3 regions of the Arthrobacter sp. BG3 genome follow, and region 3 is predicted to be linked to each of the others. Evidence: riboswitches for the same ligand, from Rfam matches in the RefSeq annotation. Region 3 holds a riboswitch; each other region holds the start of a gene.
The links. Region 3 has a riboswitch for S-adenosylmethionine ahead of AC1MFL_RS15685 (aminotransferase class V-fold PLP-dependent enzyme). Riboswitches for the same ligand answer to the same signal wherever they lie in the genome.

Region 1 (9,778 bases), 1.9 Mb from region 3:
GAACCGCCGCGGGGCCATGGTCACCGACCGCTACCAGCACATCCGCCACCACCCCACCGTCGCGGACTTCGTGGCCTGGGCGCAGGGGGAGGGACTCGCGATCATCGGGATCGACATCTTCCCGGACTCCGTGCCGCTGGAGACCTACGAACTGCCCAGGGACTGCGTGCTGGTGTTCGGCCAGGAGGGCCCGGGGCTGTCCCCCGAGGTCCACGAAGCGGCGGTGGACACCTTGTCGATCGAGCAGTTCGGCTCCACCCGGTCGATCAACGCCGCCTCGGCCGCGGCCATCGCGATGCACGCCTGGATCCGCCGGCACGTCTTCAGCCAGCTCCCGGGTTAGCGCGTCCGCGGCCTTGCCTGCGCGATCCCGCCGGGAACCGCGGCGGAACCTGCCGGGAACCCGGGCGAAGCCGGATATTACAGGCGCGAGTGACCGGAAACACTGCCCCCGGCGCAGTAATGGCTAGGATGGTTCCTAGCCGACGAGGTTCACTCCAGGGTGAGCCCAGCCCGCAGACGAAACTCACTTTAGGAGTCAGCATGCCCATTGCAACCCCAGAGATCTACTCCGAGATGATCGACCGCGCTAAGACGGGCGGCTTCGCGTTCCCCGCCGTGAACGTCACCTCCTCCCAGACCCTTAACGCAGCCCTGCGCGGCTTCGCCGAAGCCGAATCCGACGGCATCGTCCAGGTCTCCACCGGCGGCGCCGCCTACTGGTCCGGCGCCTCCACCAAGGACATGGTTGCCGGCTCTCTCGGCTTCGCCGCGTTCGCCCGCGAAGTCGCCAAGAACTACGGCGTCAACGTCGCCCTGCACACGGACCACTGCCCGAAGGACAAGCTCGAGGGCTTCGTCCTGCCGCTGCTGGCAGCCTCCGAGGCCGAGGTCAAGGCCGGCCGCAACCCGCTCTTCAACTCCCACATGTGGGACGGTTCCGCCGAGACCCTGCCGGAGAACCTGCGGATCGCCCGGGAACTGCTGGAGCGCACCGCTGCCGCCCGGATGATCCTCGAGGTCGAGATCGGCACCGTCGGCGGCGAGGAAGACGGCGTCGAGAACGCCATCAACGAGAAGCTGTACACGACCGTCGAGGACGCCCTGGCCACCATCGAAGCCCTCGGCTCCGGCGAGAACGGCCGCTACATCACGGCGCTGACCTTCGGCAACGTGCACGGCGTCTACAAGCCCGGCGGCGTCAAGCTCCGCCCGGAGATCCTCAAGGACATCCAGGAGCAGGTCGGCGCCAAGATCGGCAAGGCCAACCCGTTCGACCTGGTCTTCCACGGCGGCTCCGGCTCGTCCGAAAAGGAGATCGCCGACGCGGTCTCCTACGGCGTGATCAAGATGAACATCGACACTGACACCCAGTACGCCTACACCCGCCCGGTGGTGGACCACATGTTCCGCAACTACGACGGCGTGCTGAAGGTCGACGGCGAAGTCGGCAACAAGAAGCTCTACGATCCCCGCGTCTGGGGCGCCTCCGCCGAAGCCGGCCTCGCGGCCCGCGTCGTCGAGGCTGCCCAGCAGCTCGGCTCCACCGGCAAGACGTTCTAAGGATGTCGGACGAGTTCCGCAAGAACCTGATGGGCCCTGAGCCCACGCTCCTGCCTGCCGAGACCGAGGTCTACGCAGCACTGGACGCGGGCCAGGAAGCCCTGGACCTAGTGGAAAAGAACCCGACCTCCTCGCTGCTCTGGGCCGTGCTGGCCGAGGAAGCGTGGAAAGAGGGCCGGACCATCGACTCCTACGCCTACTCCCGCGTCGGCTACCACCGCGGCCTGGACTCGCTGCGCCGCAACGGCTGGCGCGGCTTCGGGCCCATCCCGTGGGAGCACGAACCCAACCGCGGCTTCCTGCGCGCCCTGTATTCACTGGGCCGCGCCTCCGCGGCCATCAGCGAGGCCGAGGAACCGGAGCGGATCGAGAAGTTCCTCAAGGACTCCGATCCCGCCGCCAAGGCAGCCATCGAAGCCGAGAACCGCTAACCAACCACAACGCGGGGTCACTTACGGTCCATTCCACACCCTGGGATGGACCGTAAGTGACCCCGCGTTGCTGGTTAAAGTGCGACGGCGGGCGTCCACCGGAAGGTGGGCGCCCGCCGTCGTCGACGCGGGTGGGTGCGGACTAGCTGGTCTTGGCCAGACCGGTGCGCGCCATGGCGTCCGCGTAGACGGTGCCCATTTCTTCGAGGTACTGCTCCTGGCGGGCAGGGGTGCCGGCGAAGGCGCGGCCGCTGAGCGAGCGGACCTTGTAGGTCTTGAGGCCGCGGCGCCAGATCATCGGCACCTCGGTCTTGAGGAGCAGGTTAGCGAGGCGGTTGGCTTCGGTTCCGTGGGCCACGATCACTGAGGCGCGGGGCACGACGGCGAGAAACTTCAGCAGCGGCTTCAGGCCGGCGGAAATCTGGTCCGGCGTGAACTTGCCGTTCGGCTCGCCCGGGACGTACCAGGGGTGCACGTTCCACGGCATCACGAACTCCGGGCGCAGGCCCAGCTTCCACTGGACGCCGAGCAGGCGGGTGGCGGCTTCTTCGTCGCCGGCGGTGATGAAACCTGACTCGTCCTCGGTTCCGATGTTGGAGAAGAGGCTGATGATGCGGCACTCGTCAACGTCGTGCATCGGGTCTACATACGGGACATTCATGCCAGCTTTGGTTGCCTGCAGCGTGTCGCACAGCTCGTTGACGGCCGCGACGCTAGGTTCGTAGCGGCGGCTCAGAAGCTGTTCGCGGGAATTTTCAGTGGCCAAGGCTGTCATATATTGCTGAGTCTCCTGCGGGTTTTGGTGAAGCTGCCAGACCGTACGTGGGCACGCCGAGCACCGGGGCACGTTAAGTACGGTGTGGTTTGAAAATGTGGTGTGGACCGATTCCTGGTCGATCCTTACTAGTCTATCAAGCCCCGCGAAATGCCGTTCCCGCGGAGCGGCCGCTACCAGAGCCGCGCGGTGGCGCGGCGGGCGCCCTCTCCCAAGGATTCCAGCTTGGCAAAGGCAATTTGGGGGTGCACCCGGCCGCCCAGACCGCAATCTGTGGATGCAATCACATTTTCCCGGCCCACCAGTTCGGCGAAGCGTACGATCCGGTCAGCCACCAGGTCCGGGTGCTCGACGACGTTGGTGGCGTGGGAAACGACGCCGGGGATGATGACTTTTCCGTCGGGGAGCTTGGTGTCCTCCCAGACGCGCCATTCATGCTCGTGGCGGACGTTGGCGGCCTCGAAGGAGTAGCCGCCCGCATTGATCTGCAGGACGGAACCGACAATGTCCGCGAACGGGATGTCCGTGGTGTGCGGGCCGTGCCAGGAACCCCAGCAGACGTGCAGCCGGATCTGGTCCTGCGGCAGGTCGCGGAGCGCCCAGTTGGTCGCCTCAACCCTGAGCTGGATGAATTTGAGATAGTCGGCCAGGCTCGGTTCCGGGTTGATCTGGTCCCAGCTTTCGGCCAGCGACGGATCGTCCAGCTGGACCGTGAGCCCGGCGTCGATGATGGCCTTGTACTCCTCCCGCATGGCGTCGGCGCAGGCGTAGAGGAGTTCCTCATCCGTCTTGTAGTACTCGTTGGCGACGCGGGCGCAGGAGCCCGGGGACAGCGAGGCGACGAAGCCCTCGGCCAGGCCGGCGGCGGCCAGGCCGGTCCTGAGGTTGGCGATGTCCGAGCCCACAAGGTCCTGCCCGGTGTAGCTCAGCGGGCCGGCGATTTTCGGCTGGGTGACACTTTTGCGGTGCGCCAGGATTCCGGAGGACGGGTCGTTGTAGGCCTCGTTGAACTTCTGCCGGTCGCGCCGGTCCGGGAAGGAGGTCAGCACGATGTTGCCGGGTGTGGAGCGGTGCACTGCAGCGTCAGCCCAGCGGTCCACATCCGTCGGCTCGAGGCCGCCGAGCCGGCTGAAGGAGTAGTTCCACCAGGCGCCATAGTCCACCGAGCTGGACATCGTGTGCCCATATTCGCCGTCGTTGGGGATATCAATGCCGAGGTCTTTCTGGCGCCGGACGATGTCCACCACGGACGTTTCCAGCAGGTCCAGGAACTCGGGGGTGATGCCTTCTGTTTCCTTGGCCTCGTTCGCCGCGATGAGCTCGGGGGTGCGGGGCAATGAGCCTGCATGGGTGGCGCGGATATGGTCGGTGTTCTGCTGCATGGGGGCGCTTCCTTTCCATCGGTCCTGGCGGTAGCACCTTGGCCGTCACAGTGCTGCGTACGGGCAGGGTTGCTGCGGCGTCAACGGTCCAGGTCCCTCGGCCGCTCGGGATGGTCACCTCCCACCTAATTCGACCGGGCGCCCCCGCGCAAGCCCATCCGGCGAAGTTCCGCGTGCTGGACACCGGGTCCCGGCCCAGCCGCCCCGCCTCCTCCCGGCCCAGCCGCCCCCGCCAGGTCCCCGCGCAGCCGGCGGGAAGTCCATTGGATGGTCAAATGAGTCGACGCCACCGCGATCGGCTAAACTTGGGTGGTAAGAGCCCCGGACTCTGGCGTTGATGGTAAGAGCACAGCGGTAGATCCGGGGCGTTCTCATGAACGGCGCTGAGCTCCGGTGACCACCCTGGTGAATCACACGGACTTTGGCCCGAACGAATGGGGGAGGATCCCATGCCAGCAATCGTGATCGTCGGAGCCCAATGGGGCGACGAAGGCAAAGGTAAGGCCACTGACCTGCTTGGTGGCCGAGTCGACTACGTCGTCAAGCCCAACGGCGGCAACAATGCCGGGCACACCGTCGTCGTAGGCGGTGAGAAGTATGAGCTCAAGCTCCTTCCGGCCGGCATCCTGAGCCCCAACGCGGTTCCGATTATCGGCAACGGCTGCGTGGTGAACCTCGAGGCGCTGTTCCAGGAGATCGACGGCCTGGAAGCCCGCGGCGCCGACACCTCCAAGCTGCGGGTCTCCGCCAACGCCCACCTCGTGGCGCCCTACCACCAGGTCCTGGACAAGGTCACCGAGCGGTTCCTCGGCAGCCGCGCCATCGGCACCACCGGCCGCGGGATCGGCCCGGCCTACATGGACAAGGTGGCCCGCCTCGGCATCCGGGTCCAGGACGTCTTTGACGCCTCCATCCTGCGCCAGAAGGTCGAAGGCTCGCTGCGCCAGAAGAACGAACTGCTGGTGAAGGTCTACAACCGCCGGGACATCGAGGTGGACGAGATCGTGGAGTACTTCCTGTCCTTCGCCGAGCGCCTCCGCCCGCTGGTCATCGACAGCACTTTTGTCCTGAACACCGCCCTGGACGAGGGCAAGGTGGTCCTCATGGAGGGCGGCCAGGCCACGTTCCTCGACGTTGACCACGGCACCTACCCCTTCGTGACCTCCTCGAACCCGACCGCCGGCGGCGCCTCCGTGGGCTCGGGCATCGGCCCCACCCGGATCTCGCGCTCCATCGGCATCATCAAGGCCTACACCACCCGTGTAGGCGCAGGACCGTTCCCCACGGAACTGTTCGATGAGATGGGCATGTACCTGCAGAAGACCGGCGGGGAGTTCGGCGTCAACACCGGCCGGCCGCGCCGCTGCGGCTGGTACGACGCCGTGCTGGCGCGCCACGCCTCCCGCGTCAACGGCTTCACCGACTACTTCGTCACCAAGCTGGACGTGCTCACGGGCATCGAGCAGATCCCGGTCTGCGTGGCCTACGACGTTGATGGCGTCCGGCACGACGAAATGCCGATGACGCAGACCGAGTTCCACCACGCCAAGCCGATCTTCGAGTACTTCGAAGGCTGGACTGAGGACATCACCGGTGCCCGCACCCTGGAAGACCTCCCGGAGAACGCCAAGAACTACGTGCTGGCACTCGAGAAGCTCTCCGGCACGCGGTTCTCCGCGATCGGTGTCGGCCCGGACCGCGACCAGACGATCGTGATCAACGATCTGATCAATGACTGATACTGACTGACGCATTCATCGCGGCGCCCGACGGCGGCGGGTCACCTGGAAGGGTGGCCCGCCGCCGTTGCTCGTCCCGAGGAAAAAGAAACTTCCGATCGGTGCGTAACCTTTCGGGGCACCCCAGCGATTACTCCTTTGTAAGCGCCGCCGGAGCATGGACCCCCCACCAGGTTTCCGGCCGGTCTTCCACTGTAAGTGCAGGCCGGCGCATGCCCCCAAGCTGCGCCGGCCGGCCTTTCACTGAACGCGCGGGCTGCTGCCAGCCTCCATCGGGCCGCAGCCGGCTTTCACCCAAAACCAAAGGATGTACGTTTCTTATGAAGAGTGTTAGCAAGACCACCAAGATTGCTGTCGGCGCCGCTATTCTCGCCGTCGGAGGGTTCTCCGGCATCGGCCTGGCCAACGCGGCCCAGGTTTCGAACACCCAGCAGGCTGAAGTGAGCCCCGCTACGCCCGCCGTCCCGGCAACCCCTGCGGTCCCGGCGACGCCCGACCTTCCCTCCCAGCCGGCCGTCCCCGCCGTCCCGGCATCCCCGTCCGTTGACGACTCCGCCGAGGGCGACGTCAGCGTTGAGGGCACCGAAGGATCCGCAGAGGGCTCCCTCGAAGCTGACAAGGATGGCGCTTCCGTCGACGGTGCCGCCAATGCCAAGGGCGCAGCCGAGGCCAAGGCGCACGCCGGCGTGACCGTCGCCGTTCCTGCCGTCCCCGCTGTCCCCGGCGCCAAGGATGTCCCCGCCGTTCCGGCTACCCCGGCCGTCCCCGCCGTCCCGGCCCTGCCGTCGGACGAGAAGCCTGAGATCAACAAGTAGGCAGTACACGCCTCCTCGGAGGCACCCGGGGGTGCGGCCGCTAGACTTGCCCAGGCCGCACCCCAGCAGTAACCGGAAGGACAGCCTCTTGGCAGAACAGCTAAGCGATGACGAATTGTCAGCAGCATTCGCTGGCGAGCCGTCAGGATTCAACGCTGTCTACACGGTCATTTCACCCGCCGTCCTCGGCTACTTCCGGGCCCGCGGAGTGGACGACGCCGAAGCGCTCACCCAGGACGTCTTCGTCGATGTCCTGCCGAAACTGGCCAAGGTCACCGGCGGCCACAACGGTTTGCGGACCTTCATTTTCTCCGTCGCCCACGCGCGGCTGGTCGACCATCACCGCCGGGCAGAACGCACGCCTTACCTGGCCGAATACGACCCCCGTGATGACACCCGGTACGCCCCTTCCGCCGAGGACGAGGTCCTCGGCTCGCTGGGCGGCGTGACAGATTCCCTTTCCCGGCTCAATGAGGAGCAGCGGGCAGTACTGGTCCTGCGGATCGTCGCGGACCTATCCATCGAACAGGTGGCCGGCATCATGGACAAGTCGCCGGGCGCCATCAAACAGCTTCAACGACGCGGGCTCAGTGCCCTGCGCGAACTCGTCACCGAAAAGGACCACGCAGCATCATGACCGGAACCCGCGAACCCCAGCAGGATGGCGGCATCCAGGCGATGCTCCGTGATTCCGGCCTCGAAGCAGCCGCCGAGCTCCGCAGCTCACTCGAAGAGCTCCGCGCGCTGGTCCCTGACGAGGCCCCCGCGCCCCGCGCCGATCTCGCGGCGCTGCTGGCCGCCGGCAGCTATGGTTCCGCCGCCTCCGCGCCGGATTCCGTCGACGAAACTCTTCCGGCTGGCGTCACGAGCCTGGCCGAGCACCGCGGCCGGAAGCGCAGGCTCGCAATCGTCGGTGGCGCCGTGCTGGGTGCAATGACTCTTGGGGCGGGCGCCGTGGCCGCCTCCAGCGGGAACTTCGGCGAGACGTTCAGCCATTCTGTGGGCACCATCTTCCAGACCGCCGACAAGATGCCCGATACGGCCCCGCGGCCTGCCCGCCCGTCACCGGCGGACGTCCCGGCAGCCCCCGCGCCTACGTCGAACGCAACGGGCGCCGCCACTCCGCCGCCAGCTGAAACTCCGGGGGCTCCCGGAGCCTCTGCTGCGGTTCCAGCGAAGCCCGGCACCCCTGCCAGTCCGCCTGCTGTGGGCCATACCGGATTCCTTCCGACGCCGCCCCACCGCCCGGTCACACCGGGGACCCCCGCACTCCCCATCCCGAGCGGGGGCAAGGGTCTTCCCACGGAGCCGGCTCTTCCCGGCGTGCTCCCGGCACTCCCCGGCCAGCCCTAGTCCGGCCAGCCCTAGTCCTGCCAGCCCTAGTCCGGCCAGCCCGCGGAAGTCGACGTCGCGGGAAACGCCCGAACTCGCCGAAACAAAACGGCGAGTCCGGGCGTTTCCCGCGAATTCGGCGCCCTGAGCTGCGGGAGACGGGCGTCCGGACCCGGCAGAGGCGCTAGGCCAGGACCTGCCGCTTGGAGGAAATGACCCCTGTGTCGAAGCCGGCCAGGTGCAGGCCGCCGTGGAAGCGGGCATGCTCAATCTTCACGCAGCGATCCATCACGACGTCGAGTCCGGCAGCTTCCGCTTCCTTCGCGACATCCTCGTGCCAGGAGCCCAACTGCAGCCACAGCGTCTTGGCGCCGGCCGCGATGGCTTCTTCCAGGACACCCGGCAGGTCGTCGTGCTTGCGGAACACGTCCACGATGTCCGGGCTTTCCGGCAGCTCCGCCAGTGAGGCGTAGGTCGGCTGGCCCAGGATCTCCTTCACCACAGGGTTCACGAAATACACCTTGTAGCGCGTGGAGGACTGCAGGTACGTCGCCACAAAGTAGCTCGCCCGGGACGGCTTGTCCGAGGCACCAACAATCGCGATTGATTTCGCCTGCCTTAGCAGGTTCAGCCGCTCCGGAGCGGACGGCCCGGCCCAGGTCCGGGTCTCTTCGCTGCTCATGACAATGCTCCGATCGTGCTGCTGTCGGCCTCTGATGTGTCCGCGGAAGCGGCGCATCGCGCCGCCGAGGAACGAGGCGGTGAAGAGACCGGCTCGGGGTCCCCGGAGGAGCTTGCGAGTCCGGGGGAAGCCGGGAACGCTAAGCCGCGGGCGGACGCATCCGAGGCACCGTCCTCCGACGCCATGTCCAGCGCCTGGTCCAGGTCCCAGAGGATGTCCTCGATGTCCTCCAGCCCGATCGAGATCCGGATCAGGTCCTCGGGGATACCGGCGGACTCGAGCTGTTCGGGGCTGAGCTGCTGGTGGGTCGTGGAGCCGGGGTGGATCACGAGGGTCCGTGAGTCGCCGACGTTGGCCAGGTGCGAGGCCAGCTGCAGGGACTCGATGAACTTCTGCCCGGCGGCGCGGCCTCCCTTCACACCGAAGGAGAACACCGAGCCCGGCCCCAGCGGCAGGTACTTCCTGGCCCGTTCGAAGTGCGGGTGCGAGGGCAGCCCGGAGAAGTTCACGTACGCCACGCGCTCGTCCGCCTCGAGCCATTCCGCCACGGCCTGGGCGTTCTTGAGGTGTTCGTCCAGGCGCTGCGGCAGGGTCTCGACGCCCTGCAGCAGCTGGAAGGCGGACATCGGCGAGAGTGCAGGCCCGATGTCGCGCAGCTGCTCGCAGCGGAGCTTGGTCAGGAAGCCGTATTCACCGAAGTTCCCCCACCAGGAGACGTTGCCGTAGGAGGCCACCGGTTCGGTCATGGTGGGGAACTTGCCGTTGCCCCAGTCGAAGCGGCCGCTTTCGACAATGACGCCGCCGAGGGTGGTGCCGTGCCCGCCGAGGAACTTGGTGGCCGAATGGATCACGATGTCGGCCCCGTGCTCGATCGGCCGCACGAGGTACGGGGTGCTCAAGGTGGCGTCGACGACGAGGGGGATGCCGGCGTCGTGCGCTACCTTGGCCAGGCCCTCAAGGTCCTGGACTTCCGAGGACGGGTTGGCCACCACCTCAACGAAAATCGCTTTGGTGTTCTCCCGGACCGCGGCGGCGTAGTCGGCCGGGTCGGTGCCGGGA
Region 2 (9,778 bases), 1.8 Mb from region 3:
CAATGCCTGGTCTTTCGAAACCCGCCAGATCCATGCCGGCCAGGAGCCGGACAGCGCCACCGGCGCCCGCTCGCTGCCGATCTACCAGACGACGTCGTTCGTCTTCCCCAGCGCGGAAAGCGCCGCCAACCGCTTCGCCCTTGCCGAACTGGCTCCCATCTACACCCGGATCGGCAACCCCACCCAGGACGCCGTCGAACAGCGGGTGGCCAGCCTGGAGGGCGGACTCGCGGCGCTGCTGCTGAGCTCCGGCCAGGCCGCGGAGACCTTCGCGATCCTCAACGTCGCCGAGGCCGGTGACCACGTGGTGGCCAGCCCCAGCCTCTACGGCGGCACCTACAACCTGCTCGCGCACACCCTAAAGAAGTTCGGCATCACCGTCACCTTCGTGGAGGACCCGGACAACCTGGCCCAGTGGCGTGACGCCGTGCAGCCGAACACCAAGCTGTTCTTCGGCGAAGTGGTCTCCAACCCCCGCCAGGACGTGCTGGACATCGAGGGCATCTCGCAGGTTGCGCACGAGGCCGGCGTCCCGCTGATCGTGGACAACACCCTCTCCACCCCCTTCCTGATCCGGCCGATCGAGTGGGGTGCGGACATCGTGGTGCACTCCGCCACCAAGTACCTTGGCGGCCACGGCGCCGCGATCGCGGGCGTGATCGTGGACTCCGGCAACTTCGACTTCGGCAAGGACCCGGAGCGTTTCCCCGGCTTCAACACCCCGGACCCCACCTACAACGGCCTGGTGTACGCCCGGGACCTCGGCGCGGACGGTGCCCTCGGCGCCAACCTCTCCTACATCCTCAAGGCGCGCGTCCAGTTGCTGCGTGACCTCGGCTCGGCGGTGTCCCCGTTCAACGCCTTCCTCATCGCCCAGGGCATCGAGACCCTGAGCCTGCGCATGGAGCGGCACGTCGCCAACGCCATCAGGGTGGCCGAATGGCTCGAGGCGAGGGACGACGTCGAATCCGTCGCCTACGCGGGGCTGCCCTCCAGCCCCTGGTACGAGCGCGGCCGCAAGTACGGCCCGAAGGGGACCGGCGCCGTCGTGTCCTTCAATCTCGCCGGCGGAGCCGAGGCCGGAAAGCGCTTCGTTGACGCCCTCGAGCTGCACTCGCACGTGGCGAACATCGGCGACGTGCGCTCCCTCGTCATCCACCCGGCGTCGACCACGCACAGCCAGCTCTCCCCGGAGCAGCAGGCCGTTGCCGGCGTGAATCCCGGCCTGGTGCGGCTCTCGGTGGGCCTGGAGCACATCGACGACATCCTCGCCGACCTTGACGCCGGATTCCGCGCGGCCAAGACCGCCTGAGCGCCCCGACGCCCGGCGCCCCCGGCCGCACTGCCGGGCGCCGGGGTGTCGGGGCCGGCGCGCTGGTTTGACCCGGGGAGTCATACGGGCGTCACAATCTTCGCCACCGGGGCGCCGCATTTCGTACACTCAGTGAAGGTCATGAGTGCCAGCGACAGCCCCGGCTTGCTGGCCGGCAACCCTCCTTTTGCGGCGGGGTGCCCCGGGTGAAGACCTGGCCTGCCGGTCAGCTGTCGGCGGGCAAGCGCGAAGTTAGGTCCTCAGATGACGATTGCCGTCACCCGCCAGGGTGCACCTGTAAGCAAAACCTCCCACGCCGATGCCTCCGCCCCAGGTGGTCCGGACGCCGCTGACCCGGGCGGCACTGTCCCGGATGGTACGGTCCGGTACCTCCGGATCGGCGACCTGGAGCTCGAGTCCGGCGCCCGGCTGCCTGACGTCACCCTCGGCTACGAGACGTGGGGGACGCTCAACGCGGACCGCTCCAACGCCGTGCTGATCGAGCACGCGCTGACGGGGGATACCCACGTCACGCGGGGCGCCACCGAGGAGCCGGGCTGGTGGGAGCAGCTCGCCGGTCCCGGCGCGCCGGTGGACACGGACAAGTACTTCGTCGTCTCGATCAATATCCTTGGCGGCTGCTACGGCTCCACGGGCCCCTCGTCGACGGCGCCGGACGGAAAGCCCTGGGGCTCACGGTTCCCGCTTGTCACGCTCCGGGACACGACCGAAGCCGAAGCACGACTGGCGGACGCCCTGGGCGTCCGCAGCTGGTACGCCGTGCTGGGGGGGTCCCTGGGTGGGGCGCGTGCCCTGGAATGGGCCGTCAGCTACCCGGAACGGGTCCAGCGCTGCGCCGTGATTTCGGTCGGAGCCAGCAGCACCGCCGAACAGATTGCCTTCGCCCAGGCCCAGACGCTGGCCATCCGGCAGGACCCGAACTTCAACGGCGGGGACTACTACGGCGGACCCGAACCGGAAGCCGGGCTGGCCCTGGCCCGGCGGATAGCGCACATCACCTACCGCTCGGCGGCAGAGCTAGACGGACGCTTCGGCCGGAACGCCCAGGCCTCCGAGGCCCCGCTGGAAGCCGGATCCCTCGCCGGGCGCGGCCGCTACCAGGTGGAGAGCTACCTCGACCACCAGGGCAACAAACTGGTCCGCCGCTTCGACGCCAACAGCTACATCGCCATCACCGAGGCGCTCATGAGCCACGACATCTGCCGGGGCCGCGGCGCCCTCACAGAGGCCCTGGCTCCGGCCACCGCGGCGTTCCTGGTGGCGGCCGTCGACTCGGACCGGCTGTACTTCCCGGCCCAGTCCCACGCGCTCGCCGATGCCCTGCCGGGCGAGGTTGCGGTGCACACCATCCAGGCGCCGATCGGGCACGACGGCTTCCTGACCGAGATCGGCCAGCTCAACGACCAGCTCCGGCAGCACTTCTTCGGCTAGTCCTGCGGCCTGAAACGGCGTCCCGTGTGCATTTTTGCAGATGCCCCCTGCACTAATGGCCGTTGAGGCCCGCTCCGGATGGGACCATACTCGTGGGTAATGGTGCCGCGTGTCTTACATCACAGGCGCCCTCCTCCCGAATGGTCCATAGGGTGTCGACGGAGACACCGAAGGAGTCACAATGAGTACGGAAAACGCGGCCGCGAGGCGCGCAGAAGAGCCGGACGTCAAATCGTCCGGCCTGAAGAAGGTAGTTGCGGCCTCCATGGCCGGCACCGTCGTCGAATGGTATGAGTTCTTCCTCTATGCCTCCGCGGCCACCCTTGTTTTCGGCAAGGCCTTCTTCCCCAATTCGGGGACCGAGCTGGACGGCATCCTCGCCGCCTTCCTCACCTACGCTGTTGGCTTCATCGCCCGCCCGATCGGCGGCATCGTCTTTGGCCACTTCGGCGACAAGTTCGGCCGCAAGCAGCTGCTGCAGCTGAGCATCATCCTGGTCGGCGTTTCCACCTTCCTCATGGGCTGCCTGCCCACCTTCGCGCAGATCGGTTACTGGGCTCCGGCGCTGCTGGTCTTCCTGCGCTTCGCCCAGGGCTTCGCCGTCGGCGGTGAATGGGGCGGCGCCGTCCTGCTCGTCGCCGAGCACAGCCCCAACAAGTCCCGCGGCTTCTGGGCCAGCTGGCCGCAGTCGGCCGTACCGCTGGGCAACCTCCTGGCCACCGCGGTGCTGTTCGGCCTCTCCGCGCTGCTTTCCTCCGCGGACTTCCTGTCCTGGGGCTGGCGTGTGGCGTTCTGGCTCTCCGCCGTGATCGTACTCGTGGGCTACTACATCCGCACCAAGGTCAGCGACGCCCCCATCTTCCTGGAGGCCCGCAAAGAGGTCGACGCCGGCCACAAGGGCTACGGCGTCAAGGAAGTTTTCCGCCGCTACCCCCGCGGTGTCTTCACCGCCATGGGCCTGCGCTTCGCGGAGAACATCCTTTACTACCTCGTGGTCACGTTCTCCATCACCTACCTCAAGACAGTGGTCCACACCGACACCTCACGGATCCTGCTCCTGCTGCTCATCGCGCACTTCATCCACTTCTGCGTGGTGCCGATGGTCGGCCGCATGTCCGACCACTTCGGCCGCAAGCCCGTCTATATGGCCGGTGCCGTCCTGGGCGCCACTTGGGGCTTCTTCGCGTTCCCGATGATGGACACCGGGAACGATTTCATCATCCTGGCCGCCGTCACCATCGGCCTGCTCTTCCACGCCCTGATGTACGCCGGCCAGCCGGCCATCATGGCTGAAATGTTCCCCACCCGGATGCGCTACTCCGGCGTCTCCCTGGGCTACCAGGTCACCTCGATCGTCGCCGGCTCGCTGGCCCCGATCATCGCCGTCGCCCTGCTGAGCCAGTTCAAATCCTCCACCCCGGTGGCGATCTACCTGCTCGGCGCCTGCCTGGTCACGATGGTGGCCGTGTTCTTCCTCAAGGAAACCCGCGGAGTCTCGCTGCACGACGTCGACGCCGCCGACGCCCAGGGCACCGCCGACCTCCTTGCCGCAAGCAAGGTAGCAGTCAAGAAATAGCAGTCAAGAAGTAACTGGCAATATCCACCCGCTACGAATCATTAGCGGATGAGCGACAGCCCGGGTCCCTGCAGTGCGGGGACCCGGGCTGTCGCTGTTAGGGTGGCCCAGCCCGGCGGGACGGCCCAGCCCGGCGGGACGGCCCATCCCGGCGGGACGGCCCAGCCGGCGTGTTCGGCTCAGCCCGCGAGGACATCCTGGCGTTCGGAGATCTCCGTCCGGACCGCCCCGAGCACCGCCTGCACCGGGGCCGAACGCAGCGATTCGGCGCGTGCCGCCGCCCAGATCGGGAGCTGCCGCTGGAAGTCGTCCGGCAGCACGGGCACGAAATTGGGGTCGCCGACGGCCAGGAAGTTGGGCAGCAGGCCGATCCCTGCACCCCGCCGGACAGCCTCGAGCTGGGCAAAGATGCTCGTGGCCTGGAAGCTGGAGCGGGGGACGGGAAGCTGGGTGGAGCGGTGGCCGAGCTCGGCGACCTGCAGTGCGGACTCCACGTAAGAGACAAAACCGTGCTGCCGGACGTCGTCGAGCGTCGCCGGCAGGCCATGCTCCCGGGCGTACTGCGGACTGGCGTACAGCCGGAGGAAGTAGTTGGACAGGAAGATGGTCTGCGCGTTGCTAACGTCCAGATTGCCCACCACCACCTCGAGATCAACCCCGGACCGGTTCTGGCTGACCTTGCGGGTGGCGCTGAGCATTTCAACGTTCAGCAGCGGGTGGCCCCGCTGCAGCCGGACCAGCGCCGGGGCGACGAACTCGGCGCCGAAGCCGTCGGGGGTGCTGATCCGGACCAGCCCCGACAGCACATCTTCGGACCGGGCGATCCGGTTCGTGAGTGCCCCGAGGGTGCCCTCGATCGCTTCGGCGGCTGCCACGGCCTCGTTGCCAAGGTCCGTCAGCTCCCAGCCGTGCGGGCTCCGTTCCAGCGTCCGGCCGCCCAGCTGTTTGTCCAGCGCCAGGATCCGGCGGGAGATGGTGGTGTGGGTCGTGCCGAGGGCTTCCGCCACCGCATTGAACCTGCCCAGCCGGGCCACGGTCAGCAGGATGAGCAGGTCGTCCGGACTCGGAAGCCGCCGCAAGTCCACAATGACTCCTCTGAAATCAGGTATGTGCATCCATGCACATACCATCTGTAGTTTTTTCCCTTGATTGCACTGTAGCAGGGTGTGATGCTTGACCCGGAGAGTCCGGCGGAACGGCCGGACCACAGGCAGCACACAAGCCGCCGCAAAGCAGCACCCACAGCACTACGCGCAGCAAAGCAAAGGAGCTTACGCCATGGCAGTTATCGCTTGGATCGGACTGGGGAACATGGGCGGGTCCATGTCTGTGAATCTCGCCAAATCCGGCCACGATGTCCGCGGGTTCGACCTCAACGCCGAGGCCGTCGCCGCCGCGGAAGCAGGCGGAGTAAAGCCTGCAGCAAGCATCGCCGACGCCGTCGACGGTGCGGACGTCGTCTTCACCATGCTCCCCAAGGGCGAGCACGCCCGCGCTGTTTACCTTGGCGAGGACGGCGTCCTGGCCCACGCGGACACCCGGACCCTGCTGGTGGACTCCTCCACGATCGACATCGCCTCCGCCCAGGCCCTACACGACGCCGCGGCTGCCGCCGGCTTCCGCTTTGTCGACGCCCCGGTCTCGGGCGGCATGAGCGGCGCGAAGGCCGCCACCTTGACCTTTATGATCGGCGGCGAAGCCGGCGCCGTGGCCGAGGCCACCGAGTACATCAAGCCGATGGCCGCCAACATCATCCCCACTGGCGGCGCCACCACCGGCCAGGCCGCAAAGATCTGCAACAACCTCATGCTTTTCATCAACCTGGCCTCCACCGCGGAAGGCGCCGTCCTCGCGGACCGGCTCGGGTTGGACAAGCAGGTCTTCTGGGACATCGCATCCGTCTCCTCCGGCGACAGCTGGGCGCTGCGCACCTGGTACCCGGTAGCCGGCGTGGTCCCCACCGCGGCCTCCAACAACGACTTCGCCCCGACCTTCACCACCGAGCTGGCCAACAAGGACATCGGACTCGCCATCAGCGCGGCACGCGACACCGGCACCCCGCTGGAAATCGGCGAGCACGTCCAGCAGCTCTTCCAGCGCCTCATCGACTCCGGCAACGCCGGCATGGACTGCTCCGCGATCGTCAAGCTGGTCGACGGCACCCTGGACACCGGCAAGTAGGCACCTCCCAGCCAACGCGGCCGGGCAAACGCAGCCACGCAACGGCCCTGCGCAGGCAAACGCCGCGCACCGCTGCCCACAACAGCTCCCCACGAAAGAGAACCCCCCATGGAACGCATCCCGCACTTCATCAACGGCGCCCTGATTTCCGACGCCGAGCGCTACGGCCCCGTCTTCAACCCGGCCACCGGCGAGCAGGAAAAGGAAGTTGCCCTCGCCTCCGCCGACCGTGTCGAGGAGGCCATCCGTGCCGCCCGCGCGGCCCTGCCCGGCTGGCGCGCCACCAGCCTCGGCAAGCGCACCAACATTTTCTTCAAGGTCCGCGAACTGCTGCTGCAGCGCCGGCCCGAGCTGGCCGCCCTGCTGACCAGCGAACACGGCAAGGTCCTCTCCGACGCCGAGGGCGAGATCACCCGCGGCCTGGAGAATATCGAATTCGCCACCGGCCTGTCCCACGCCCTCAAGGGTGAGCGCTCCGAGCAGGTGGCCGGCGGCGTCGACGTCCACTCGGTGCGCCAGCCGGTCGGGGTGGTCGCCTGCATCACGCCGTTCAACTTCCCGGCCATGGTGCCGCTGTGGATGATCGGCAGCGCCCTGGCCTGCGGCAACACCGTGCTGCTCAAGCCGAGCGAAAAGGACCCGTCCTCGGCCGTCTTCATCGCCCAGGTCTTCGCCGAGGCTGGCCTCCCCGCCGGTGTCCTCAACGTCGTCCATGGTGACAAGGAAGCCGTCGACGTGCTCCTGGAACACCCGGACGTCAAGGCCATCAGCTTCGTCGGTTCGACGCCGATTGCCCAGTCCATCTACAAGCGCGCCGCCGACCACGGCAAGCGCGTCCAGGCCCTGGGCGGCGCCAAGAACCACATGGTGGTCCTGCCGGACGCGGACCTGAACATGGCCGCCGACGCGGCTGTCTCCGCCGCCTACGGATCCGCCGGCGAGCGCTGCATGGCCGTCAGCGTCCTGGTCGCGGTCGGGAACATCGCCGATGAACTCGTCGGCGCTATCACCACCCGGATGGGGACCCTGAAGATCGGCCCCGGCACGGACCCCTCATCCCAGATGGGCCCGCTCATCACCGCCGCGCACCGGGACAAGGTCGCCTCCTATGTCGCCGGCGCGGCCAGCGAGGGGGCCACCGTGGTGGTGGACGGCCGGGAGCAGAAGTTCGATTCCAACGGCTTCTTCATCGGCGTCAGCCTGGTTGACCACGTCAAGCCCGGCATGAAGGTCTACGACGACGAGATCTTCGGCCCGGTCCTCTCCGTGGTCCGCGTCGAAACCTACGCCGACGCCGTCAGGCTCGTCAACGACAACGAGTTCGGCAACGGCGTGGCGATCTTTACCCGCGACGGCGGCGCCGCACGGCAGTTTGAGTTCGACGTCGAGGCCGGCATGGTGGGCGTCAACGTGCCGATCCCGGTTCCGGTGGGGAGCTTCTCCTTCGGCGGCTGGAAGAACTCGCTCTTCGGCGACACCCACATGTACGGCCCCGAGAGCATCCGCTTCTACACCCGCGGCAAGGTCGTCACCACCCGCTGGCCGGATCCGTCCACCTCGGTGATCGACCTCGGCTTCCCCCAGGTCGACTGACCCCCACAACCCCGCCCGCCCAACAAACAACGCGGGGTCACTTACAGCCCATCCGTGACCGGATTATGGGCGGTACGTGACCCCGCGTTGTTTGTGGTGGCGGTGGTTTGGGGGAGTTAGCCCTTCATGATCTCCGCGCGCTGGGCCATGTAATTCTCCATGGTGAGCTCGCCGTCGCTGTACCGCTGGTCCAGTTCCGCGAGCTTGCGTGCACGGAAGCCCTGCGGGGCCGACGGCGGCGGGGGCACCGCCGGGGCAGAGGGCTGCTGTGCGGCCTGCGGCTGGAAAGCCTGGGGCCGGTTGCCGGGGTATCCCGGACTGTCTTCGTAAGGGACCGGGGGCTGCTGGCCGGGGTACGACTGGCCCGGGTACGGCTGGCCCGGGTACGGCTGGTTCGCCGGCGGCGCGGGCTGCTGGGGCGCCCCCAGCTCGCCGAATGCCCCGTAATAGTCCCGCTGGGTGAACCCGTCGCGCGGCTGCTTGTTCTGCTGGCCCGGGTATCCGGCCCCGCCGCCGGGAGGGTTGCCGGGGAACTGTCCGAACTGGTCCGGGACGCCGCCTTGGTTCTGGTTCCGCCCGCGCACCGACTTCTTGTAGTAGCGCATCGCCATCGGGATCAGGAATGACAAAACGATGATCCAAAAGAACAGACTGTTCACGGTACCGTGCCTCTCAGGAAGTGTCCTCCCAGCTTAACGCCCGCACCCCGCCCGTCGTGCCCTGTTCCGTGGCGTCCCCACCGTGCACCCCCGGGACACGTGCCCTGGGTCCGGGCGGCCCGGTGAGGACGTTCAGGGGCGCACGGGCTCTTCGGCGCCGGGCGGCCCCTCGCCCGAGCCCAGCGGCATCCCGGGGCCGAAGACCGGCCCCGGGAGGGGACGCTTGGCCGTGACGCCGTCGCCGGAGGACCGGTTCCGTAGCCGGCGGACCACCCACGGCACGAAGTATTCGCGCGCCCACACCAGATCGCCGGACCGCGCCTGGCGCCAGCTGCGCTGCGGCAGGGGTTTGGGGGAGAGGGGTTCCAGGGTGTGCTCGACGTTGAGGGAGTCCAGGACCATGGCCGCGATGGTGTGGTGGCCCAGCGGCGAGAAGTGCAGCCGGTCCGCATCCCACATCTGCGGATCGTTCAGCTGCCGCAGGGACCACATGTCCGCAATGACGGCGTCGTGGCGTGCCGCGACGGTGCGGAGGTTCTCGTTGTAGATGGCCACCTTGCTGCGCACCCGGCCCAGCACGGACGAGCCGGTGTCGGGGCCGTTGAAGAGGACCACCGTGGCGCCGGCCAGAGTGAGGATCTGCACCACCGAGTCCAGTTTTTCGGCCAGGGCATCCGGATCCCCGCCGGGGCGGATCAGGTCGTTTCCGCCGGCCGACAGCGTCACGAGGTCGGGCCGGAGGGACAGGCAGTGGGCCAGCTGCTGGTCCACGATCTGCTGCAGGAGGCGGCCCCGGACGGCGAGGTTGGCGTAGGCAAAGTCCTCGTGGCCGCGGCTGAGCTCCTCGGCCACCCGGTCCGCCCAGCCACGGTGGCCGCCAGGACTCGCAGGCTCGGGGTCACCGATGCCCTCCGTGAAGGAGTCCCCCATGGCCACATAGCGGGTCCAGGGGTGGGTGACGGCGTTCTCCGGCGCATTCTCCATGGCTTCTGTTTCGCTCACCTT
Region 3 (9,778 bases):
CAGGGGAGCTGGACCAACCATGCCGCACGCCGGCGCCGGAAACTGCTGCTGCACCGCGACGAGCTCACCAAGATTTCGCACAAGATCCGCGAATCGGGCTTCACCATCGTCCCCCTCCAGCTGTACTTCCTGGACGGCCGGGCCAAGGTCGAGATCGGCGTCGCCCGCGGCAAGAAGGAATACGACAAGCGCCAGAGCCTGCGAGAGCAGCAGGACAAGCGCGAAGCCCTCCGCGTCATGCGCGAGCGGAACCGGCGCTAGGGAGACTGGCCACAACCCGCGGGAATGATTCTGCCGGGACGTGCGTTATGCTAGGTAGTCCGGGAAGGAACGGCGCGGAATCGGTTCAGCAGCAACGAAGCGGTTCAACAAGTTTCCTCACCGGTTTGATAAAAAAATACGGGGATGATCGGTTTCGACGATGTTAGTCGCGACAGGTGAAGCGGGCCGAGGATGCAGAATTATCTCGTAAACGCTGTCTGCAAACCAATAAGTGCCGAATCAAAACGCACTGACTTCGCTCTCGCTGCCTAAGCAGTAAGACAGTCCGTCAGCCCGAGGTTGCTATTGCCCCGGATCCTGGCGTCATTTAGATAGCCACTGCTGTTTACCCCCGTCATCGGGGTGAACGGGACTCTTAGATGACTGGGCCCGGATCAGCCAGCTGTTTGTAGCATGGCTGGGGCCGAGAAAATCCAACGCAAACTGCGCCCGGAGAAGCCCTGACAACACGACATCGGACGGGGGTTCAATTCCCCCCATCTCCACCATCGGAGCGCCGGCAACGGTGCTCCACCCCGTAAAGATCCACACAAAAGGCCGGAAGCTTCAGCTTCCGGCCTTTTGCTTTGCCTGGGCGGCTCGGCGGGCGAGCAGTGCTCAGCGCTTCTTGATGTGGGCAACCGGGTCGGCATGCGTTTCCGCGACGTTCTTGGTCTTCTTCTCGGCCCGTTTTTCCTTGATGGTTTTCACCGGCTTCTTGGCCATGCTCCGGTGCGGCGTCTTGTCAGGCATGTGGGCGCTCCCTAACGGCAGGGGGCCCGGATGGCCCCCGTGCTATTAAGTTACGCCTCCGGCACCGCGACGTCCACGATGCCGACAAAACGGCTGCCCACGCCCTCATACTCACTGCGGACCAGCCCGGTACCGAGGCCGGGAATCTCATACGGAGCGTGGTGCGCGCAGCACACATAGGTGAAGTCCGGCCACCACTTCTTTGGCCGGGCCGCCTCGGAATATCCGCAGACCGCGCATGTCAGCTGGACCCAAATGGGGCGCTTGCCGGTCCGGTTGGCTTTCGACTGGACGAGCCACGCCGGCGGGTTGTCAAGGAGTTCGCCCAGCTCGGCGTCGCTCAGCCGGGACGGGATGTTGTGACGGTGAGCCATCTCCAGGGGAATGTCGAGAATCTGGGCTGCTTCGCGTCGGGTAACCATCCTTTAACGATACGGGATCGGAGGGTACCCGGTTCGCCCCTCCCCAGTCAGTGCAGCGCGAGGATGCAGCCGGGATGGTCGCCCTCGCTGTGGACCCAGAGGGCCGACGCGACCTCCTCGGCAAGGTCGACTTCCTGCCGGCTCCCGCCGGAGCCGATGCGCACCACCAGGGCGCCGCCAAAAGGTTTCCGGCCCAAAACCTCGACGTCCGCGTCCAGCCCGATCGCCTCTGCGGAAAGGTAGCGCAGCAGCTCGGGGTTTTCGTCGCTGATCCGGGTGATCCGGCCGGTGTGCCCGTCGTCGAGCTCGCTCATCCGGCGGGCGGAGGGCACCAGCACGGAGCCGTCGGCGGAGGGGATCGGATCGCCGTGCGGGTCCCGCACCGGGTTCCCGAGCTTGGCGGCCATCCGCTCGATGAACGTGTCCGAGACGGCGTGTTCCAGGAGTTCAGCTTCGTCGTGGACCTCATCCCAGCGGTAGCCCAGCTCGCGGACGAGGAAAGTTTCAATCAGGCGGTGCCGCCGGACCATCGACAGGGCCAGCCGGACGCCGTCGGCCGTGAGGGTGATGGCGCTGTAGGGCTGGTGGTCCACGAGGCCCTGGTCCTTGAGCTTGCGGACCATTTCGGAGACCGAGGAGTTGGCCACGCCGAGGCGCTGGGCCAGCTGGGTGGAGGTGATGGGCTTGTCCTGCCACTCCGTAAAGGAGTAGATGACCTTGACGTAGTCCTCGATCGAGGAGGAGGGCAGACTGGTCTTCACAGCCCCCAGCCTACCGTCCGGCGGCGCCGGAGAACGTCAGCCACAGCAGGACCAGGTTCAGCGCCACGACCAGGATCACGCTGATGATTGCGGCAATACGGAGGGCCAGCCCGTCGGCGAAGCGGCCCATGAGCGCCTTGTTGCTGGTCAGCACCACCAGCGGGACCAGGACGAAGGGGATGCCGAAGCTCAGGACGACCTGGCTGAGGATAAGGCCCCAGGTGGGGTCGAAGCCGACGCTCAACAGCACAACGGCCGGGATCAGGGTGACGACGCGGCGCGTCATCAGCGGGATCCGGATCTTGAGGAGCCCCTGCATGATGGATCCGCCGGCATAGCAGCCCACGGACGTCGAGGCCAGACCGGAGGCCAGCAGTCCCACGGCGAAGATGACGCCGACCACCGGGCCGAGGTTGTTCGTGATCGCGGCATGGGCGCCCTCGATGGTATCCGTGCCCTCCTCGCCGCCCAGGGTCGAGGCGGCCAGCAGCAGCATTCCGATATTGACGATGCCGGCGATGGCGAGGGCCGCGACGACGTCCCAGCGGGTCGCCCTGACGAGGCGGGCCATGGCCGGCGCGGGAACGTGCAGGTGCGGGTTCGGGCGGTGCCGGTCCCGTGACAGGGCCGAGTGGACGTAGATGGCGTGCGGCATCACGGTGGCGCCCAGCATGCTTGCGGCCAGCAGTACGGTGTCCGGGCCCTGGAACCCGGGTATCAGTCCGGCCGCGACGCCGGCGGGATCGGGCGGGCTGATGAACAGGCCGGCCAGGAATCCGATCGTGATGATGGCCAGCAGGAACATGATGATGAACTCGAAGGGCCGCTGGCGGTTCCTGGCCTGCACCGCCAGCAGGAGCATGGAGACGCCGCCGACGATCAGTGCGCCGAGGGGGAGGGGCAGCCCGAAGAGAAGGTAGAGCGCGATCGCGCCGCCGACCACCTCGGCCAGGTCGGTGGCGGCGGCCACGATCTCGGCCTGGACCCAGAACGCCCGGCGCCAGAACGGCTTGAGCCGTTCGCCGAGGATCTCCGGCAGGCTTTTTCCGGTGACGATCCCGAGTTTGGCGGACTGGTACTGGACCAGCACGGCCATGATGTTGGCGGCCACCAGCACCCAGACCAGGAGGTAGCCGTACTGCGCGCCGGCCGTGAGGTTTGCCGCGACGTTGCCGGGGTCGACGTAGGCGATCGCGGCGACGAACGCCGGACCCAGCAGGCCGATCATGGCGCGGCGGCCACCGGGTATCCGCCGGACGGCCGCGTCCGGCGCCGGCGGTTCGTGGCCTGTTACGTCCAGCACGGTGGGCTCCCCTGGGGTTGGCGCGTCGACGACGACGCTGCCGGTGGCGGCTGGTCCACGCCGGCACCGGAGTTTTCAATAGCCTACAAATAATTATTAGGCATACCGAAACCATAAGCCAACGGGCCGTTCCGGGCAACGTCGAGGGTAGGGCCGGCCGGCCTGCAGGGCGGACCTGCCGGGGTCAGGCCCGGACGGCCCGCCAGCTCTGCGTCAGGTAGGGGAGCGGGAGGATGTCGTCGGGGCCGTGACCCAGATGCTCGTGCAGGTACCAGTCGAGGTTGCCCAGCACCTTGGCGCGGGTCGCCTCACCGGCCGCCAGGTAATAGCTGCGGGACTTGGTGAGCTCCAGGATGTCCCCGGCGCGCACCGGGTCCTCCCAGCGGCTGAGGTGGCTCTCCAGTCCCGTGAATTCCGGACCCAGCGGCGGTTTGAAGTGCGGCTTGTGCACATCGCCGGCATGCATGATGCGCGAGAGCCGGTGCACCCAGGGGACGGACGTGTCCAGCTGGTTCCAGACCAGCCCCAGGACGCCGTGGGGGCGCAGGATCCTGGCGATCTCCGTGCTGGCCGGGAGGGGATCGCACCAATGCCAGGCCTGGGCGACGGTGACGAGGTCGAACGCCGCGGCGGGCAGCCCGGTGTGCTCTGCGGTGCCCTCGACGGCGGTGACGCCGGGGAGCGTCCTGCGCAGCTGGTCCAGCATGTCGGCGGAGGGGTCCACCGCTACTGTGTGCAGGCCGCGGGCGACCAGCAGCGCCGTGAACTTCCCGGTTCCGGCGCCGACGTCCGCGGCGTCCCTGGCTCCGGCGGGAATCAGCCAGTCGGCCGAATCCCCGGGGTAGCCCGGGCGGACGCGTTCGTAGTGTTCCCCGCCATCGCGGAAGCTTTGCCCCAGCTCCTGGCGCCGCTCGTGATGCAGTTTGGGGCCACTGTGCAGTTTTGGTCCGCCGCGTGCCACGTGCGATCTCCTTCGGCAGGTCCGGGTGGGTACCTTTCGAATTTACCGCACGCGGGACGGGGCGCCGCTGTCCGGGTCCTCCGCCGCGGGGCTACCCCAGCGTGCAGGGGGCCGCGCCGGCAGTGCCCGGTGTGTTGGGAGCCCAGTGCGGGTAGCTGCGGGTGTCGTTGGACGGCACCCAGCGTCCGGCGTCCACCACGTAGTCCCAGCCGAGGCCGGACCGGAGCAGTTCCCGGACCCCGGCGAGCAGCCGCTCGGCGTCCTCCAGCCGGGAACCCAGGCCGAAGCTGGCCCGCAGTGATCCCGAGGGCAGCCCGAGCCGCCGGAGCAGGGGATGCGCGCAGAAACGGCCGTCGCGCAGCCCGATGCCGTGTTCAGCGGACAGGTAGGCCGCCACCAGGCCTGCGTCGTAGCCCTCCAGCGAGAAGTTCACGACGCCGATGGTGCCGGTGCCCGGCCCCGCGTCCGGACCGGTTCCTGCCGGCGCATCGAACGAGGCGCTGTCCGAGAAGATCTGGTGGACGGTGACGCCCTCGATGCGGGCGAGTCCCTCGACGAGGAAGGACCGGATGGCGTTTTCGTGCGCGTGCCACTCTTGCACGTCCAGCCCGGCGATCACCTGCGTGGCGCGGGCCAGGGTGGCGGCGCCCAGGACATTCGGGGAACCGCCCTCGTGCCGTGCCGGGCCGGTGGTCCAGCTGACCGCATCGATCCGCGCATCCTGTACCGCTCCGCCGCCGGCCAGGTGCGGCGTGCCGGCGTCGAGCCAGTCGGAACGGCCGATCAGCACGCCGGCGCCGAACGGGGCATAGAGCTTGTGCCCGGAAAAGGCGAGATAGTCGACGTCGTCCGCGGCGATGTCGATCCGCCGGTGCGGGGCCAGCTGTGCGGCGTCGACGACGATCCTGGCGCCGTATTCGTGGGCGAGGGCGGCCAGCGCCCGGATCGGCAGGATCTCCCCGGTGACGTTGGAGGCGCCCGTGACGGCGAGCAGGCTGACGCCGCCATAGGCGAGCTCCCCGCGGAGGAGTTCCAGCGTGGCCGCGAGGGTGGGGGCGGCGATGACACTGCGGTGCGGCACGCCCTGCCACGGCAGGAGGTTGGCGTGGTGTTCGATGTCGAGATAGAGCACCTCGCCGGTGTGCACGCCGTCGACGACGGGCAGGCAACCGGCCAGCAGGTTCAGGGAATCGGTGGTGTTCCGGGTGAAGATCACCGAATCGTCCGCCCGGCCGCCCACGAAGCCGCGGACAATGCTGCGGGCGTTCTCGTAGACCGAGGTGCTGATCTGGGAGGCATAACCGGCGCCGCGGTGGACACTGGCGTAGAACGGCAGGATCTCGTTGAGGTAAGCCGAGACCACGGACAGGGCGGGGGCGGAGGCGCCGTAATCCAGGTTGGCGTAGCGGACGCTGCCGCCCTGGATCAGCGGTGCCTGGATCTCGGCGCCGGACACGGCGGCCAGGGGCCGGCGGGCGACGGCGAACCTCGCCTCCGGAACGGCGCGGCTGGCGCCGGCCTGGCGTCCGGAAGTGGCAGGAAAAGTGGCAGCAGGAAAAGTGGCAGTTGTCATGGGACCTCGCTCGAAAAGGACCCCACGCACCGGGGATCCGCGCTTGCCGGGTCCGTTCCGGACCGGCCAGGTCGTCACCCGGGGCACCCCACCGCGAATGGAGGGTTGCCGGCCAGCAAACCGGGGTTTAGCGCTGGCACTCGTGACCTGCTTCGAGCCTAGGACATCTGCGCGGGAGCGGAAAAGGGAAGGGCCTTTTATGAAGCGCTTTGTTACGGCACGCGCCGCGGGGTGCGCCCGCGGCGCCCGGGAATGCCTACAGCAGGTCGTCCAGCCCCGGATTGAGCCGCTTCAGGACCTCCGAGTGCAGGATGGAGTTGGTGGCCAGGGCGTTGCCGCCGAAGGGTCCGTCTTCTCCTTCGAGGGAGGTGAAGCGTCCGCCGGCCTCGGTCACGATCGGGACCAGCGCGGCCATGTCGTAGAGATTCAGTTCCGGCTCGCAGGCGATGTCGACGGCGCCTTCGGCCACGAGGCAGTAGGACCAGAAATCGCCGTAGGCGCGGGTGCGCCAGACCTCCTCGGTCAGGCCCAGGAACTCGTCGAGGTTGCCGCGCTGCTTCCAGCCGCCCAGGCTGGAGTAGGACAGCGATGCGTCCGAGAGCTTGGAAACGTTGGAGACCCTCAGCCGGGTGGCGGCCGCCAGCGACCGGCCCATGTAGGCCCCGGCGCCCTTCGCGGCCCACCAGCGCTTCCCGAGTGCCGGGGCGCTCACTACACCGACGACCGGCTCGCCTTCGTCGACGAGGGCGATCAGGGTGGCCCAGACGGGGACGCCGCGGACGAAGTTCTTGGTCCCGTCGATCGGGTCAATGATCCAGCGGCGGGAGCCGTGGCCGGAACTGCCAAACTCCTCGCCGAGTACGGCGTCGCGCGGGCGGGAGCGGGAGAGCTGGCCGCGGATGGCTTCCTCGGCCGACTTGTCCGCGTCCGTCACCGGCGTCAGGTCCGGCTTCGTCTCGATCCGAAGATCGAGCGCCTTGAAGCGGCTCATGGTCTGGGAATCTACGGAATCTGCCAGTACATGGGCGAGGCGCAGGTCATCGTTGTAGCTTGAAGCTGGTTGACTCATGGTTCCAAACTACCGCCAAAGCGGGCGGCGGGGCGGGAGGCGGGATGCTGCGCCGCCGGAGGCCGCCCGAAGCACGGCAATCGCCGGTCCGGGCGGCAGGGTCAGGAGACGGTGCCCAGTTCCTTGACGTCCTGCGCTTCCATCCGCGGGTCCGTCCCCAGCAGGCGGCGGAGAGAGGCGAGCCGGGCCGGGCCGGATTCCCCCGCATGGCCGGCGGCGACCCAGGCGTCCACGCCGCAGTTGACGGCGCTGGAATCGTGCTTGCAGCCCCGCTCGCAGTCGTCGGTCCCGGGCTCGAGGTCCGGGAAGGACCGCAGGATCCGGTCGGGGTCCACATGGGCCAGTCCGAAGGAGCGGATGCCGGGGGTGTCGATGATCCAGCTGCCCGGCGGCGCATCGTTGACCTTGAGGGCCAGCGCGGAGGAGGAGGTGTGGCGGCCGCGCCCGGTCACTGCGTTGACTCCGCCGGTGGCGCGCTCGGCGCCGGTGAGCGCGTTGACCATGGTGGATTTGCCGACGCCGGAGTGGCCCAGCATGACGGTGACCTTCCCGTCGAGGTGGGCGCGCAGCTGGGAGACGGCGTCCTTGTCCAGCCGGGCCGACAGCCCGTCGTCCGAGCGGGCATCGATGCCCGAGGCGGCCGAATCCGCTGTCTTGGAGATGATCACCGGGAAGTCAAGGTGCTGGTAGTTGGACAGCAGCTCCGCAGGGTCCTTGACGTCGGCCTTGGTGACAAGCAGCAGCGGCTCGATTCCGGCGTCGTACGCGGCCACGAGGGCGCGGTCGATGAACCCGGTCCGGGGCTCCGGATTGGCGGCCGCCACCACGATCACCAGCGTGTCGGCATTGGCGACGACGGCGCGCTCGATCGGGTCCGTGTCATCGGCGCTGCGCCGCAGCAGGGTCCTGCGGTCCTGGATCTTGACCAGCCGGGCCAGGGTGTCTGGTTCGCCGCTGACGTCCCCGACGAGGGAGACGAAGTCGCCGGCCACGACCGGGTTCCGGCGCAGTTCCCGGGCCCGGGCGGCGATGATTTTGCGTTCCTCGGGCGTGCCTTCGGCGACGACGGCGGTGTAGCGTCCGCGGTCAACGGTGATGATCCGTCCGGTGACGGCGTCGTCGTAGGCGGGCCGGTCCTTGGTACGGGGACGGGTGCCCTTCTTATTGGGGCGGATCCGGACGTCGGATTCGTCCCAGGAGTCAGTGCTGCGTGCCACCTGAGGCGTCCTTGTCTGCGGGGGTCGGGCCTGTGGGGGCTGCACTTCCGGCGGTGCCCTGCGCGAGCATGGCCTCCCAGAGCCGCGGGAAGTCCGGCATGGTCTTGGCCGTGGTCTCAATGTCCTCGACCTCGATGCCGGGCACTGCCAGGCCCAGGATGGCGCCTGCCGTGGCCATCCGGTGGTCGGCGTAGCTGTGGACGACTCCGCCGTGTAGTGGCACGGGACGGATGATGAGACCGTCGGGCGTCTCCTCCGCGTCACCGCCCAGGCGGTTGATTTCGGCGACGAGGGCGGCAAGCCGGTCTGTTTCGTGCCCGCGGAGGTGGGCGATGCCGCCCAGCCGCGACGGGCCGGTGGCAAGGGCGCAGAGTGCGGCGACGGTGGGGGCAAGTTCGCTGGTCCCGTCGAAGTCCGCGCCCTTGATCTCCGGGCCGCCGGTCACGGTCAGGGTTCCGTCCGCGAGCGTGACTGTCGCCCCCATGGTGGTGAGGATGCTGCGCCACAGATCACCCACCTGGGTGGTCGGGGCCGGCCAGTTGGGGATGCGGACCGTGCCGCGGGTGGCCAGGGCCGCCGCGAGGAACGGCCCCGCATTGGAGAGGTCCTGTTCCATCCTGAGGTCAAAGGCGCGGATGGCCCCGGGGGAGACAACCCAGTGGTTCGGCACCGAGTCATCGACGGCCACGCCCACGCCGCGGAGCACGGCGACGGTCATGTTGATGTGGTCCAGGCTCGGCACGGGCTGGCCGACGTGCTCCAGATGGAGACCTTCGGTGAAGCGTGCTCCGGCCAGGAGCAGGGCGGAGACGAACTGGGAGGAAGCGCTGGCATCGATGACGAGGTGGCCGCCCCGCACCTCGCCCGTGCCTTCGACCGCGAACGGCAGCGAGGACACCGGGCCGCCGTCGGGTGCGCTGACGGAGACGCCCAGCCCGGTCAGCGCCTCGATGATGGGACCCATCGGGCGTTTGCGCGCATGCGGGTCACCGTCGAAGAGCGTCACTCCGTGGCGCAGTGCCGCGACGGGCGGGACGAACCGCATGACTGTCCCGGCCAGCCCGCAATCGACCGCGGACCGTGCCTCGGCGGCGCGCGGGTCGAGGGGCGTGACCGCCAGGTCGGGACCAAAGGCGCCCTCGCCCGGGACTTCCGTGATGGTGGCCCCGAGCTGCTGCAGCGCCTCGATCATCAGGGCCGAGTCCCGGGAATGCAGCGGAGCCCGCAGCCGCGACGGCCCGTCGGCGAGGGCGGCGAGCACGAGGTACCGGTTGGTCAGGGACTTCGATCCCGGAACGGTGACCGTGGCGTCGACGGGCTGTCCGGCGAAGGGCGCCTGCCAGGGCTGAGAGCTGCGGGCCGGAACAGAGGGGCGTGCTGCGGCGGGGGTGGTGCCTGTCATTGCTGCCTTAGGCTCCCACGGTGTGGTCCACGGCTTTGCGTACGGCCTTGTCGGCC

Region 1: another riboswitch for S-adenosylmethionine. It lies ahead of AC1MFL_RS07205 (cobalamin-independent methionine synthase II family protein); the one in region 3 lies ahead of AC1MFL_RS15685 (aminotransferase class V-fold PLP-dependent enzyme).
Region 2: another riboswitch for S-adenosylmethionine. It lies ahead of metX (homoserine O-acetyltransferase MetX); the one in region 3 lies ahead of AC1MFL_RS15685 (aminotransferase class V-fold PLP-dependent enzyme).

What each region holds. Positions count from the first base shown of each region.
Region 1 covers NZ_CM155270.1:1,634,595-1,644,372, reverse strand. Annotated here, with positions in the region: gene AC1MFL_RS07225 (TrmH family RNA methyltransferase) at 1-343, shown strand, start outside; gene fbaA (class II fructose-bisphosphate aldolase) at 544-1,563, shown strand; gene AC1MFL_RS07215 (DUF3151 domain-containing protein) at 1,566-1,994, shown strand; gene AC1MFL_RS07210 (uracil-DNA glycosylase family protein) at 2,137-2,769, opposite strand; gene AC1MFL_RS07205 (cobalamin-independent methionine synthase II family protein) at 2,943-4,151, opposite strand; SAM riboswitch class I at 4,164-4,268, opposite strand; gene AC1MFL_RS07200 (adenylosuccinate synthase) at 4,601-5,890, shown strand; gene AC1MFL_RS07195 (hypothetical protein) at 6,211-6,705, shown strand; gene AC1MFL_RS07190 (RNA polymerase sigma factor) at 6,794-7,342, shown strand; gene AC1MFL_RS07185 (hypothetical protein) at 7,339-8,058, shown strand; gene AC1MFL_RS07180 (CoA-binding protein) at 8,222-8,719, opposite strand; gene AC1MFL_RS07175 (O-acetylhomoserine aminocarboxypropyltransferase/cysteine synthase family protein) at 8,716-9,778, opposite strand, start outside.
Region 2 covers NZ_CM155270.1:742,114-751,891, reverse strand. Annotated here, with positions in the region: gene AC1MFL_RS03425 (bifunctional o-acetylhomoserine/o-acetylserine sulfhydrylase) at 1-1,312, shown strand, start outside; SAM riboswitch class IV at 1,450-1,565, shown strand; gene metX (homoserine O-acetyltransferase MetX) at 1,577-2,764, shown strand; gene AC1MFL_RS03415 (MFS transporter) at 2,946-4,340, shown strand; gene AC1MFL_RS03410 (LysR family transcriptional regulator) at 4,520-5,419, opposite strand; gene mmsB (3-hydroxyisobutyrate dehydrogenase) at 5,619-6,521, shown strand; gene AC1MFL_RS03400 (CoA-acylating methylmalonate-semialdehyde dehydrogenase) at 6,630-8,114, shown strand; gene AC1MFL_RS03395 (hypothetical protein) at 8,231-8,773, opposite strand; gene AC1MFL_RS03390 (SGNH/GDSL hydrolase family protein) at 8,906-9,778, opposite strand, start outside.
Region 3 covers NZ_CM155270.1:3,489,073-3,498,850, forward strand. Annotated here, with positions in the region: gene smpB (SsrA-binding protein SmpB) at 1-261, shown strand, start outside; RNA gene ssrA (transfer-messenger RNA) at 402-770, shown strand; gene AC1MFL_RS15660 (hypothetical protein) at 880-1,014, opposite strand; gene AC1MFL_RS15665 (hypothetical protein) at 1,065-1,436, opposite strand; gene AC1MFL_RS15670 (metal-dependent transcriptional regulator) at 1,484-2,197, opposite strand; gene AC1MFL_RS15675 (Nramp family divalent metal transporter) at 2,208-3,425, opposite strand; gene AC1MFL_RS15680 (class I SAM-dependent methyltransferase) at 3,685-4,461, opposite strand; gene AC1MFL_RS15685 (aminotransferase class V-fold PLP-dependent enzyme) at 4,553-6,034, opposite strand; SAM riboswitch class IV at 6,069-6,182, opposite strand; gene hisN (histidinol-phosphatase) at 6,291-7,103, opposite strand; gene rsgA (ribosome small subunit-dependent GTPase A) at 7,205-8,320, opposite strand; gene aroA (3-phosphoshikimate 1-carboxyvinyltransferase) at 8,304-9,722, opposite strand; gene AC1MFL_RS15705 (DoxX family protein) at 9,730-9,778, opposite strand, start outside.